Regions from separate parts of the Butyrivibrio sp. AE2005 genome, predicted to be linked through region 2. Evidence: predicted binding sites of a transcription regulator. Region 2 holds the regulator's gene; the other holds the start of a gene.
What was found. Region 2 encodes Rex, which represses fermentation and respiration genes when NADH is low (regulators of the CRP and FNR family bind a similar motif). Its sites were predicted from a motif close to ATTGTTAANTANTTAACAAT; they were not measured.

Region 1 (5,643 bases), on a different contig from region 2:
ACGAGTGGATTGGCGAAAGTTACAGTGCAGTCGGTTTCTCAAATGAAAAGAACCTTTGCTGCGTCGGAAAGGCGGCGGGAACTTTTTCAAAAAGCAGCTCGACATTGGAAGAGATAGTACCCGGCTGGTATACCAAAAAAGAAGTAAGAGAACTGCTTAAGACTCAGCCTTTTGCTGCAAGGACGCAGGCGTATTGCTACTTATGGTCGAAGGAGTAATGAGAGTCGGTATTTGTTTATGAATGATAAGAAAGAGATACAAAAAGGAATATATCAGGGCCGGAGCCAGGCAGAAGAGTTAAAAAGAGGAATCATAGGGCTCAATATCTGTGAGGAGTGCGGTGGACTATGCACTGCGAGTGTCCCTATTATCGAGGGACTTCCTGTAAATGCGCAGGTAAGCCTTATGGAGCATTCTGTTCATGAGACTCTCAAGAAGAACAGTTATCTTTTCAGAGAAGGCGAACCCGTTGATTCCATATGCATAATACGAAAAGGAAGAGTTAAGCTTTGCAGATACGATTCTCTCGGAAGAGAGCAGATCATAACGATTCTTGCAGATCATGACATCATTTGGGAAGGCATGTTTTTGGATGGCAGTATTTATCCTTATTCTGCGGTTTGCCTTACAAATGCTTCTATTTGCCAGATACACAGGGATGATTTCATTAAAGTTGTGGACGATCCTTCGGCTGCGATGAATATCATCATTCTTTTGAGCAAAAAACTCCACGATGCCAATGAGAGGAACATGCTTCTTTCCACAAAAGACCCGATGGCCAGACTGGCGGGCTTTTTGATGTACAGAGTTGACAGGAGTGTGGGCGATGACATAGTATTAAAACTCGATGACATTGCCGCAAGTGTAAATCTTCGAACAGAGACTGTCAGCAGGAAACTCAGGGAGATGGAAAAGAGCGGGCTTATTGAGCGAGTCGGACATGCCAAGATCAGGGTGCTCGACAGAGATGCATTAAGGGAAATATATATTTATCAGTGATCTATACAGATTATTTATGAAACGGAGTAACAATGGTTAAAGGTGCAATTCATTCAATAGAGACATTCGGTTCGGTTGATGGACCCGGAATCAGATTTATCGTATTCTTAAAGGGATGCAAATTAAGATGCAAGTACTGCCACAATGCTGATACTTGGGATCCCAATTCGGAAGATATGCGTACTCCCGATGAACTTCTGGACTTTGCGGAAAGATACAGAAGCTATTGGGGAACAGAAGGCGGAATTACTGTAAGCGGCGGAGAGCCGCTTCTTCAGATAGACTTCTTGATTGAGCTCTTTAAGAAGGCAAAAGAGCGCGGTATCAATACATGCATAGATACGGCACTTCAGCCTTTTACGCGTGAGGAGCCTTTCTTTTCCAAGTTTGAGGAACTTATGAAGTATACGGACCTGTTACTTGTTGATATCAAGCACATCGACAAGGATGAGCACATAGAGCTCACAGGGCTTCCGAATGACAATATATTCGACGGATTCAAGTATCTGTCGGATATCTCAAAACCCATATGGATCCGTCATGTGCTCGTGCCCGGAATAACCGATGATGATGAGTACCTTAAGAGAACAAGAGAGTTTATAGAGACTCTTTCCAATGTACAAAAGATTGAGGTTCTTCCCTATCATTCGATGGGACAGCATAAGTTCGAGACACTCGGTATTCCTTACAAGCTCGACGGCGTTAAATCTCCTTCAAAAGAGAGAGTTGAAAATGCAATGAAAATATTAAATGGGAAATAATATCATGAGAAGGCAGCTGCGCAATGGAGCTGTCTTTTTTGATGGAGTTAAATAATATTTTAAGAAAAACTCAAAACTTGATTACAATCAATGTTTGGTTGTGTAACAGGTGATATCATCAATCTCGAACAATACATATGATAATATTTTAACGAGGAGTACGTAAAATGAACGAAGCATGGCGCGGGTTTAAGGGAACCCACTGGTTGGATGACGTTAACGTAAGAGATTTCATCCAGAACAACTACACACCTTATGATGGAGATGAGAGCTTTTTGGCTGAGCCTACAGAAGCTACAGATAAGCTTTGGGGCAAGCTTCAGGAGCTCCAGAAACAGGAACGTGAAAAGGGCGGCGTTCTTGAGTGTGAGACAGAGGTTGTTTCTAGTCTTACAGCATATGGCCCCGGATATATTGATGAGTCTATGAAGGACCTTGAGCAGGTTGTTGGTCTTCAGACAGATAAGCCTCTTAAGAGAGCATTCATGCCTTTCGGCGGAATCAAGATGGCTGAAGAAGCTGCTGAGACATACGGATACAAGGTAAATGAGAAGTTCCACAAGATCTTCACAGAGTATCACAAGACTCACAACCAGGCAGTATTTGATGCTTACACACCTGAGATGAGAGCAGCAAGACACAGCCACATCGTAACAGGTCTTCCTGATACATACGGCCGTGGACGTATCGTAGGCGACTACAGAAGAGTAGCTCTTTACGGTATTGACTACCTCATCAAGAAGAAGATGGATGATTACAACAACTGTGGTGACGGAACAATGCTCGACCACATCATCCGTCAGAGAGAAGAAATCTCTGAGCAGGTTAGAGCTCTTAAGGGAATGAAGGAAATGGCAGCCGTTTACGGATTTGATATTTCTGCTCCCGCTAAGAACGCTAAGGAAGCTGTTCAGTGGCTTTACTTCGGATACCTTGCAGCTATCAAGACTCAGAACGGTGCTGCAATGTCAGTTGGACGTGTTTCAACATTCCTTGATATTTATATTGAAAGAGATATTAAAGAAGGAACTCTTACAGAGAAAGAGGCACAGGAACTTATCGACCACATGACAATGAAGTTCAGAATGGTTAAGTTCGCTCGTATTCCTTCATACAACAACCTCTTCTCAGGTGATCCTGTATGGGCTACACTTGAGGTTGGTGGACTTGGAATGGACGGTCGTCACATGGTTACAAAGAACGACTTCCGTTTCCTTCATACTCTTGAGAACATGGGACCTTCACCTGAGCCTAACCTTACAGTGCTCTACACATCTAAGCTCCCTGAGACATTCAAGAAGTATGCTGCAAAGATTTCAGTTACAACATCTTCAATCCAGTACGAGAACGATGATGTTATGCGTCCTATCTGGGGAGATGACTACAGCATCTGCTGCTGCGTATCTGCTACACAGACAGGTAAAGAGATGCAGTTCTTCGGAGCAAGAGCTAACCTTGCTAAGTGCCTTCTTTACGCTATCAACGGTGGTAAGGATGAGAAGTTCCTTACAAAGGACGGCAAGCACATGCAGGTAGGTCCTGAGATGGCTCCTATCACAGCTGACGTACTTGATTATGATGAAGTTATGCACAAATATGACATCATGATGGATTGGCTTGCAGGACTCTATGTAAACATCCTCAACCTTATCCAGTACATGCATGATAAGTACTACTACGAAGCAGCTGAGATGGCTCTTATCGATACAGATGTAAGACGTACATTCGCTACAGGTATCGCCGGATTCTCACACGTTGTAGATTCACTTTCAGCTATCAAGTATGCTAAGGTTACAACTGTTCGTGATGAGTCAGGTCTTGTTGTTGATTACAAGGTAGAGGGAGACTTCCCCAGATACGGTAACGATGATGAGAGAGCAGACGAGATCGCTGTATGGCTCCTTAAGACATTCATGAAGAAGATCGAGAAGCACCACACATATCGTGATTCTGAGCCTACAACATCTATCCTTACAATCACATCTAACGTTGTTTATGGTAAGGCTACAGGTGCTACACCTGACGGAAGACCTGCATTCGCTTCATTCGCACCCGGAGCATCACCTTCATACGGTGCTGAGAAGACAGGACTTCTTGCTTCACTTAACTCTGTTGCTAAGATTCCTTACGAGTACGCTCTTGACGGAATTTCTAACACACAGACAATGAATCCTAACGCTCTTGGTCACGACGATGAGGAGAGATCAAACAAGCTTGTTAGCGTTCTTGACGGATACTTTGACCAGGGTGCACACCACCTTAACGTTAACGTATTTGGTAAGGAGAAGCTCATCGATGCTATGGAGCATCCTGAGAAGCCTGAGTATGCTAACTTCACTATCCGTGTATCAGGATATGCTGTTAAGTTCATCAACCTTACTAAGGAGCAGCAGCTCGACGTTATCGCACGTACATGCCACGAGGCACTTTGATCTTAGATCGTACGTAATATAACATGTAAATAAATAGGGACGGCTCGAGATAATCGAGTCGTCCTTTTTGTATTAATAAAAAAGATCTGAAAGCAATTAAGCTTTCAGATCTTTTAATTTCTTTTCATCTATCTTGCCTTCTGCAATTGTATTTTTTACCCATAACCTAAGGGCTTCAACAGTCATGTCTATATTGTCCAGCTGACGCTGTATTTCGGCGAAATCTTTGAGTTCGTCATCTGTTATGCGCCCGTCTGCCGTTATGTCTATTAAACGAGCTTTCTGGTTGTCCAGAGAATTAAGTGCGGATAACATTCCAAGTACAATCTCCGATAATGATGAAATCTTAACCTCGGGAACATTGCCTTTTCCGATCCGGCACTCGTGAGTGCAGTAGTAGTTGCATAACTCAGGCTTCTTATAAGCGACAGCCATATCTGCAACGTCTTCCGGCTGAACGGATGTCTTATCTGTTTCTATTTTTTCAAGGCGGCTGTCACTTATTGTTCCGATAAGTTCGCTTGCCTGAGCTCTGGTCAGGCCGGCCTCTTCACGTGATGTGAAATAGATGTTCTTATTCTCTTTTACTGATTTCTTACCCATATCTCCTCCGGGGCGATGTTTACTGTGATGTCATATTACTATGCCAATAATGCGGTTGCAATGTTCAAGAAAACAAGCAGTGACAATGCATCAACTATTGTGGTAATGAACGGACTTGCCATAACTGCCGGGTCAAAGCCGAAGCGTGATGCAAGCATGGGAAGGAAACAACCTACGAGTTTTGCAATGAGCACAACAACAAAAAGTGTCAGGCAGACAACAAGTGATGTTGCGATCGGAACGCCGTGAGCAAAGACAAGAAGTCTTATAAAGTTAGCAACGGCAAGGGTAAAACCGCAAAGAACCGCAACTCTTATTTCTTTCCATACTATCTTGAATAAGTCTTTGAACTCAATTTCTTTCAGTGACAATCCACGGATAATTGATACGCTTGCCTGTGAACCTGCATTTCCGCCTGTATCCATAAGCATCGGGATGTATGCGGTCAGTGCAAATGCTGTCAAAGCTGCTTCATAGTGTGCTATGATTCCGCCCGTAAATGTGGCGCTGACCATAAGGAACAACAGCCATGGAATTCTGTTTCTGTAGGTTTCCAATATGCCTACCTTGGGATAAGGCTTATCGGACGGCACGATAGCAGCCATCTTCTCGATATCCTCGGTAGCCTCTTCTTCCATGATGTCCACAACGTCATCGATGGTGATGATACCGACCATACGTGACTCGTTGTCTACAACGGGCATTGCCGTGAAGCCGTACTTCTGGAAGATTCTTGCTGCTTCTTCCTGGTCGGTCATCGTGTTGATACTGATGACATTGGTATTCATTATGTCGCCGATGATCTCATCGGGCTTTGTTATAAGAAGGTATCTGAGCGCAACGGTTCC
Region 2 (5,643 bases):
GGAACATCCTTTATCATTACTATATGGCTTACAAGCTCCATAGCCGGCTTAAGATCAATAATATCCTTCGCAACTTCATCCGAAGGCCACATTCCGTAGATTGTAACGCCCGCTCTTACCATATCCATGGAAGATTCGGGAACCGCAATGATGCTTGCGGAATTTGCGCAGTGATGGATCGGTATCTTTTTACCTGCGGCAGCCTCTGCACTTTTTACAAACTCAGCAAAGATCTGTTCTCTTTCTTTTACATTGGAAAGATCCTTCTCATCGGCTCTCGCAAAATGGGTAAATATACCTTCAACCTCAATACCGCTTACTTCAAATGCTTTTTTGACAAACTCTTCTCCGCTCTTGTCATGACGGATTCCTATCCTTGACATTCCGGTATCAACAGCGATGTGTATCGGAGCAGGATTCTTAATCACGCCCGACTTCATAAGTCTTTCTGCGCAATCTCCCAGCTCTTTTAACATATCTTCCCTAAATACCGCGGGCCTTATTCCCAAAGAAAGCATTTTCTCATATGCATAAGGGAATGTGTAACCAAGCACCAGTATCGGCTTTTTGATTCCATTCTCTCTGAGGTCAAACGCCTCCTCTGCCGTCGCAGTCGCATATCCCCAGATATAATCTTTATTTTCCAAAAAATTGGCAATTCTCAAAGCGCCGTGTCCGTACGCATCCGTCTTTATGACAGCCATGATCCTGACTCCGTCCGGGATATTGTTCTTCATCGCTTCAAGATTATATTCTATTGCACCAAGGTCTACTCTTGCGCAGACCCTTGAATTCTCATCATACATTTCCATTCCATCCGTTTTTCAATTCAAAATATTCTCAAGTTCATCCACTATGTCGGAAGCAACCATCGAAAGCTTTCCGTGACGAGCAGCCGCCAGATCGCCCGCAGCCCCGTGTAGATACGCTCCTATGCAGGCGCATTCAAAAGAACTAAGTTCCGTTCCCACAAGAGCTCCAAGCACGCCCGAAAGCACATCTCCGCTTCCCGCGGTTGCCATGCCGTCATTTCCGCTTATATTAATATAAATCTTTTTTTCGTTACTGTCACTAACAACGCTTCGTGCATCCTTACAAATGACCGTACAATGAAGTTCTTTGGCAAGTTCTTTTGGGTAAAAGAGAATATTCCTCTTACACTCCTTAATATCCCTTCCAAAAAGTCTTGCAAATTCAGCAAGATGAGGCGTAAGGATAAGCTTTTTGCCGTTTCTTCCAAAGTTGCCCGCAAGACGCCTAAGTTCCTTATCGGTTGAAATAAGATTAAGTCCGTCCGCATCAACAACAAGGTTCTTGTCATATCTTGAAAGAACGATTTTAAGGATCTCAGCCCCCCTACCGGTCATCCCGATTCCCGGGCCCACAACCGCTGCCGTCGACCAGTTCATCGCATCTTCAAGCTTCTCCGAAACAGGTTCATAGTCCTCATATGTATCAATAAGGGCTTCCGGAATAACAGTCTTTATGACTTCCGCATTTTCAGAAGCCGTAAACACCTTTACCATCCCTGCTCCGGCCTTAAGGCACGCTCCCGCGCTAAGCGCACATGCTCCGCTTATTTCCTTCGAGCCGGCAATTATAAGGATTTTTCCGTTTGTTCCCTTATTTGAATACTTTTTTCTCTCGGGCAAAAGAGCTGTAACTTTCTCGTCATAAAAGAAATATTCCGGAGTGTTTCCGCAAAAGCTTTCTTTTGTAATTCCGGCATCGCAGACAACAAGCTTGCCAGTATATTCGCATCCCGGATACAGAATATGTCCCAGTTTTACGCAGTTAAACGTAACAGTTTCATCAGCTTTTACACAAAGAGAACAGATCCTTCCGTCATCAGCATTTATCCCCGAAGGAATGTCGACAGACACAACAAAAAGATCGTCTCTTCTGTCTTTTTTGCAATCATTGATATAGCCGATAACCTCAGCATAACTTCCCGTAATATTTCTGGAAATCCCTATACCAAACAATGCATCTACTATAATATCCCATTCAGCAGGGCTTTTGTTGTCTCTTATATTGGAAAAAGTGTCAGCATTGATTCCGTAATTTGCCGCGATCTTAAGTTGCTTCAGGCACAGGTCGCTGCACTTAGTCATATCACCGACTACCACAAGCTTGACTCTTATGCCCCTTTGTTTTAAAAGCCTCGCGGTACAAATGCCGTCTCCGCCGTTATTTCCGACTCCGGCAAAAACAAGCGCTGTGTACTTTCTGTCTGCGTTTTTGGAAGAAATATGTTTTTCAATCTCATCAGCAACGCAAAGAGACGCTCTTTCCATCAAAATCTCAGTGCTCACTCCGAAGACCTCCGAAGTATTTCTGTCATATCTTTTCATCTCATCGCTTGTCACCGCATACTTCATAGCTTATCTCCCCTTTGAAAAAAGCTGCCATCAGGCAGCTTTTTAAATCAATTATGATGTGTAATCCTTGTCATTGCCTGCAAGAGGCCTGCGGATAGGATGTCTTCTGTCCGGATCGTATTTCATATCGAATATTTCAATAACTTCCGGCCCAAAGATCTGATGCATATAGGAATAAAGATTATAATTTTCCATCTCCGCCTGTTGCATGAGAACTATATTCTTCTTAAGTTGCACTCTGAAATCCGAAACCCATTTATCAAGTTCCGTGATGTACTCGGTATTATCATGAAGTCTCTCATAGCAAACCTTCATCGTTTCGATCATCAGCTCGTAATCGGCTTCATATATCTTTTTCGAAAGATCCCTGAGTTCATCATCGTAGGATTCGATTCTCTCGTTGCAGTCATTGATAAGTCTTGTTCTGTCTTCAATTTTTTTCTCGATAGCAGATGAATCACCCGCTTTATTGGCTTCGTCCCTAAGGGGCACAATCTCACCAAGAAGCTTTTTCTTAACCTTCTTAAGGTCCTTGGTCTCACTGCGCAACTTCCCGTCACGCTCGACAAGTGCATTCAATTCATCCGCAAGATTCGAGATCTCCGGTGTCATTTCCGTCTGCGTAAAGAGCTGGTGCCATTTGTTATCCAGCGTCAAAATGGGAATATTCTTTCCCTGTAACGCAGACATATAAGCTTCTTTGTCTTTTGCCATTAGTTTTTCTCACCTGAGTTAAACATTTTTTCCTGACCTGTTTATATTATACGATAATTTCATCAAACTGTCAGATAAATGTACATTTTCTACCACAATATAGTCAGGCACCTCGAGATCGACGTGTGCAAAGTTCCAGATGGCTTTAATTCCACACTTGCATAGTCTGTGAGCCATCGGAACTGCCTGATCCTTCGGAATGGTCAAAACAGCTATCTCTATTTTATTGTTTTTTACAAAATCTTCTACTTCATCGATCGGACGAACTTCCACATCTCTTATCTTTGATCCGAAAAGATCGGGGTTACAATCAAATGCTCCTTTGAAAACAAATCCTCTTCTTGTAAAATTCGTGTAACCCGCGATTGCCTTGCCGAGATGTCCGGCTCCGATAATAACAAGGCTGTGTTCCTTGTCTATTCCCAAAATCTTACTGATCTCGTCATAGAGATAACCTACGTTATAACCATATCCCTGCTGACCAAAACCACCAAAATTATTAAAATCCTGCCTTATCTGAGAAGCAGTGACTTTCATGATGTCGCTAAGCTCTTGAGAAGATATTCTCTCAACACCTTTCTCCTTGAGATCTCCCAAATATCTGAAATAACGCGGAAGTCTGGAAATGACCGCCTGAGAAATTTCCTTATCTGCCATATTCTGCTCCTTTATTATGTATTATTTTTAACTGAAATAATTCTTAGAATTCTCTTTTAAACAATAGTATAGATTGTTAAGGATTATACAAAATAATTATATCTGTGCGTTAAATCTATGTCAATCGGATAAAGCCACATATTCCGCAAAAACAGCTGATTTACCGCGCCATTTACTTTAATAGTGAAATCATATATTATTCAATACGAATTACATCTATTGATAATAAAGAAAGTTGAGGATAAATCATGTCATATAAAGATTATATGGTACGCGCAACCGCAGCAGATGCGCAGATAAGAGCTTTCGCTGCAACAACAAGAGATCTTGCCGAATACGGAAGAAAAGCACACCACCTCTCTCCCATTGCCGCAGCGGCACTCGGACGTCTTATGACAGGCACTGTAATGATGGGAACAATGATGGATAACGATCAGGACCTCATAACCGTAAAGATGGACGGTGACGGTCCTTTAAAAGGAGTTCTTGCAACAGCCGACAGGTTTGGTAATGTTAAGGGCTATGTTACAAACCCTTATGTTGTCATGGAACCAAATGCGGCCGGACATTTAAATGTAGGAGGCGGAATCGGCGAAGGTACTCTCACCGTTATCAGGGATATGGGGCTAAAAGAGCCCTATGTCGGCCAGGTTCCTCTGTATACCGGAGAAGTCGCCGAAGATCTCACATACTATTTTACCAAGTCTGAACAGACTCCTTCTTCAGTCGGACTCGGCGTTCTTGTTGAAAGAGAGAATCTTTCCGTTATCGCCGCAGGCGGATTTATCATCCAGCTTCTGCCCTTCGCTTCCGAAGAAGTAATATCAAAGCTCGAGGAAAATCTTACAAAATTCTCTTCGGTTACTGATATTCTCAAGGCCGGAAAGGCTCCCGAAGATTTACTTAACATAATTCTCGAAGGCTTCGATATAGAGATCACAGATAAAATTGATTTAAATTTTTTCTGCAATTGCGACAAAGACAGGGTTGAAAGAGCCCTTATGTTAATTGGCCGAAAAGAGCTTCAGGAGCTGATTGACGATGGAAAACCCATAGAATTATGTTGTCATTTTTGTAACAAAAAATATATCTTTAAAACGTCTGAACTCCTTGAAATTCAAAGAAATTTGAAATAACACCTTTTATAAAAACAGATTATGCGTTATACTATTGCTTAGATGTTAGTAACATTTTACTAACAAAGTTACAGGGGTTTTAACAAAGGAGGTAATAGTATGACAAGACACACTGTAAAAAAATCGCGTGCCATCAGGACCGTCATGTCCTTAACTCTGGCATCGACTATCTTTCTGACTTCCGGTATAGGTGCAGCCGTTGCACATGCCGGAGGAAAAGAAGGTGTACATATAAATAACACTTCTGGTGTAGCCAGTATCAATGATTTCAAAAAGCTTGTAGAAGAAGGAAAGGATATGTCCGATAAAACAGTTATCCTTTCAACCAATGATGCACAATGTAATTTCGATAAATATCCTTATGTTGCATCTCTTAAGAACTTTTTTGAAGATAGCTTGAAGTCTGATGTTGTTCTTATCGACACAGGTGATTTCTGTGAAGGTAAAGATATGGAAAAATTTTGGAGTGCCAACGGTGGTGCTCAGTGCATGAACACTTACGATAACGATTATGCCGCTTTCCTTGCAATGAATGAAGCCGGCTATGATTTTGCTAATTTCGGAAATTACGGATTCAACTACGGATCCGATATAAATACAAACAATTATTTTGATTCAGGTTGCAGCATTGTTAATTTCGACTGTGCCGACAAGGCAATGAATGCTGCTTGCAAAGGCAAAGGAAAGGATTTCTCACAGTCATCCGATTGCTTCTCAAGCATTATGAAGCAAAACAGCCTTTGTGACAACAGCTT

Region 1: pflB (formate C-acetyltransferase) is a predicted target of Rex. The motif match lies at 1,897-1,916, and genes of this name have one in related genera.

Annotation. Positions count from the first base shown of each region.
Region 1 is NZ_KK366046.1:17,416-23,058, forward strand. Features, by position in the region: gene DL92_RS0117255 (NUDIX hydrolase) at 1-218, shown strand, start outside; gene DL92_RS0117260 (Crp/Fnr family transcriptional regulator) at 238-999, shown strand; gene pflA (pyruvate formate-lyase-activating protein) at 1,032-1,760, shown strand; gene pflB (formate C-acetyltransferase) at 1,928-4,192, shown strand; gene DL92_RS0117275 (helix-turn-helix domain-containing protein) at 4,289-4,795, opposite strand; gene mgtE (magnesium transporter) at 4,834-5,643, opposite strand, start outside.
Region 2 is NZ_JMMD01000003.1:216,856-222,498, reverse strand. Features, by position in the region: gene alr (alanine racemase) at 1-806, opposite strand, end outside; gene DL92_RS0104510 (bifunctional ADP-dependent NAD(P)H-hydrate dehydratase/NAD(P)H-hydrate epimerase) at 825-2,381, opposite strand; gene DL92_RS0104505 (hypothetical protein) at 2,433-3,095, opposite strand; gene DL92_RS0104500 (redox-sensing transcriptional repressor Rex) at 3,114-3,752, opposite strand; gene hslO (Hsp33 family molecular chaperone HslO) at 4,001-4,888, shown strand; gene DL92_RS0104490 (bifunctional UDP-sugar hydrolase/5'-nucleotidase) at 4,988-5,643, shown strand, end outside.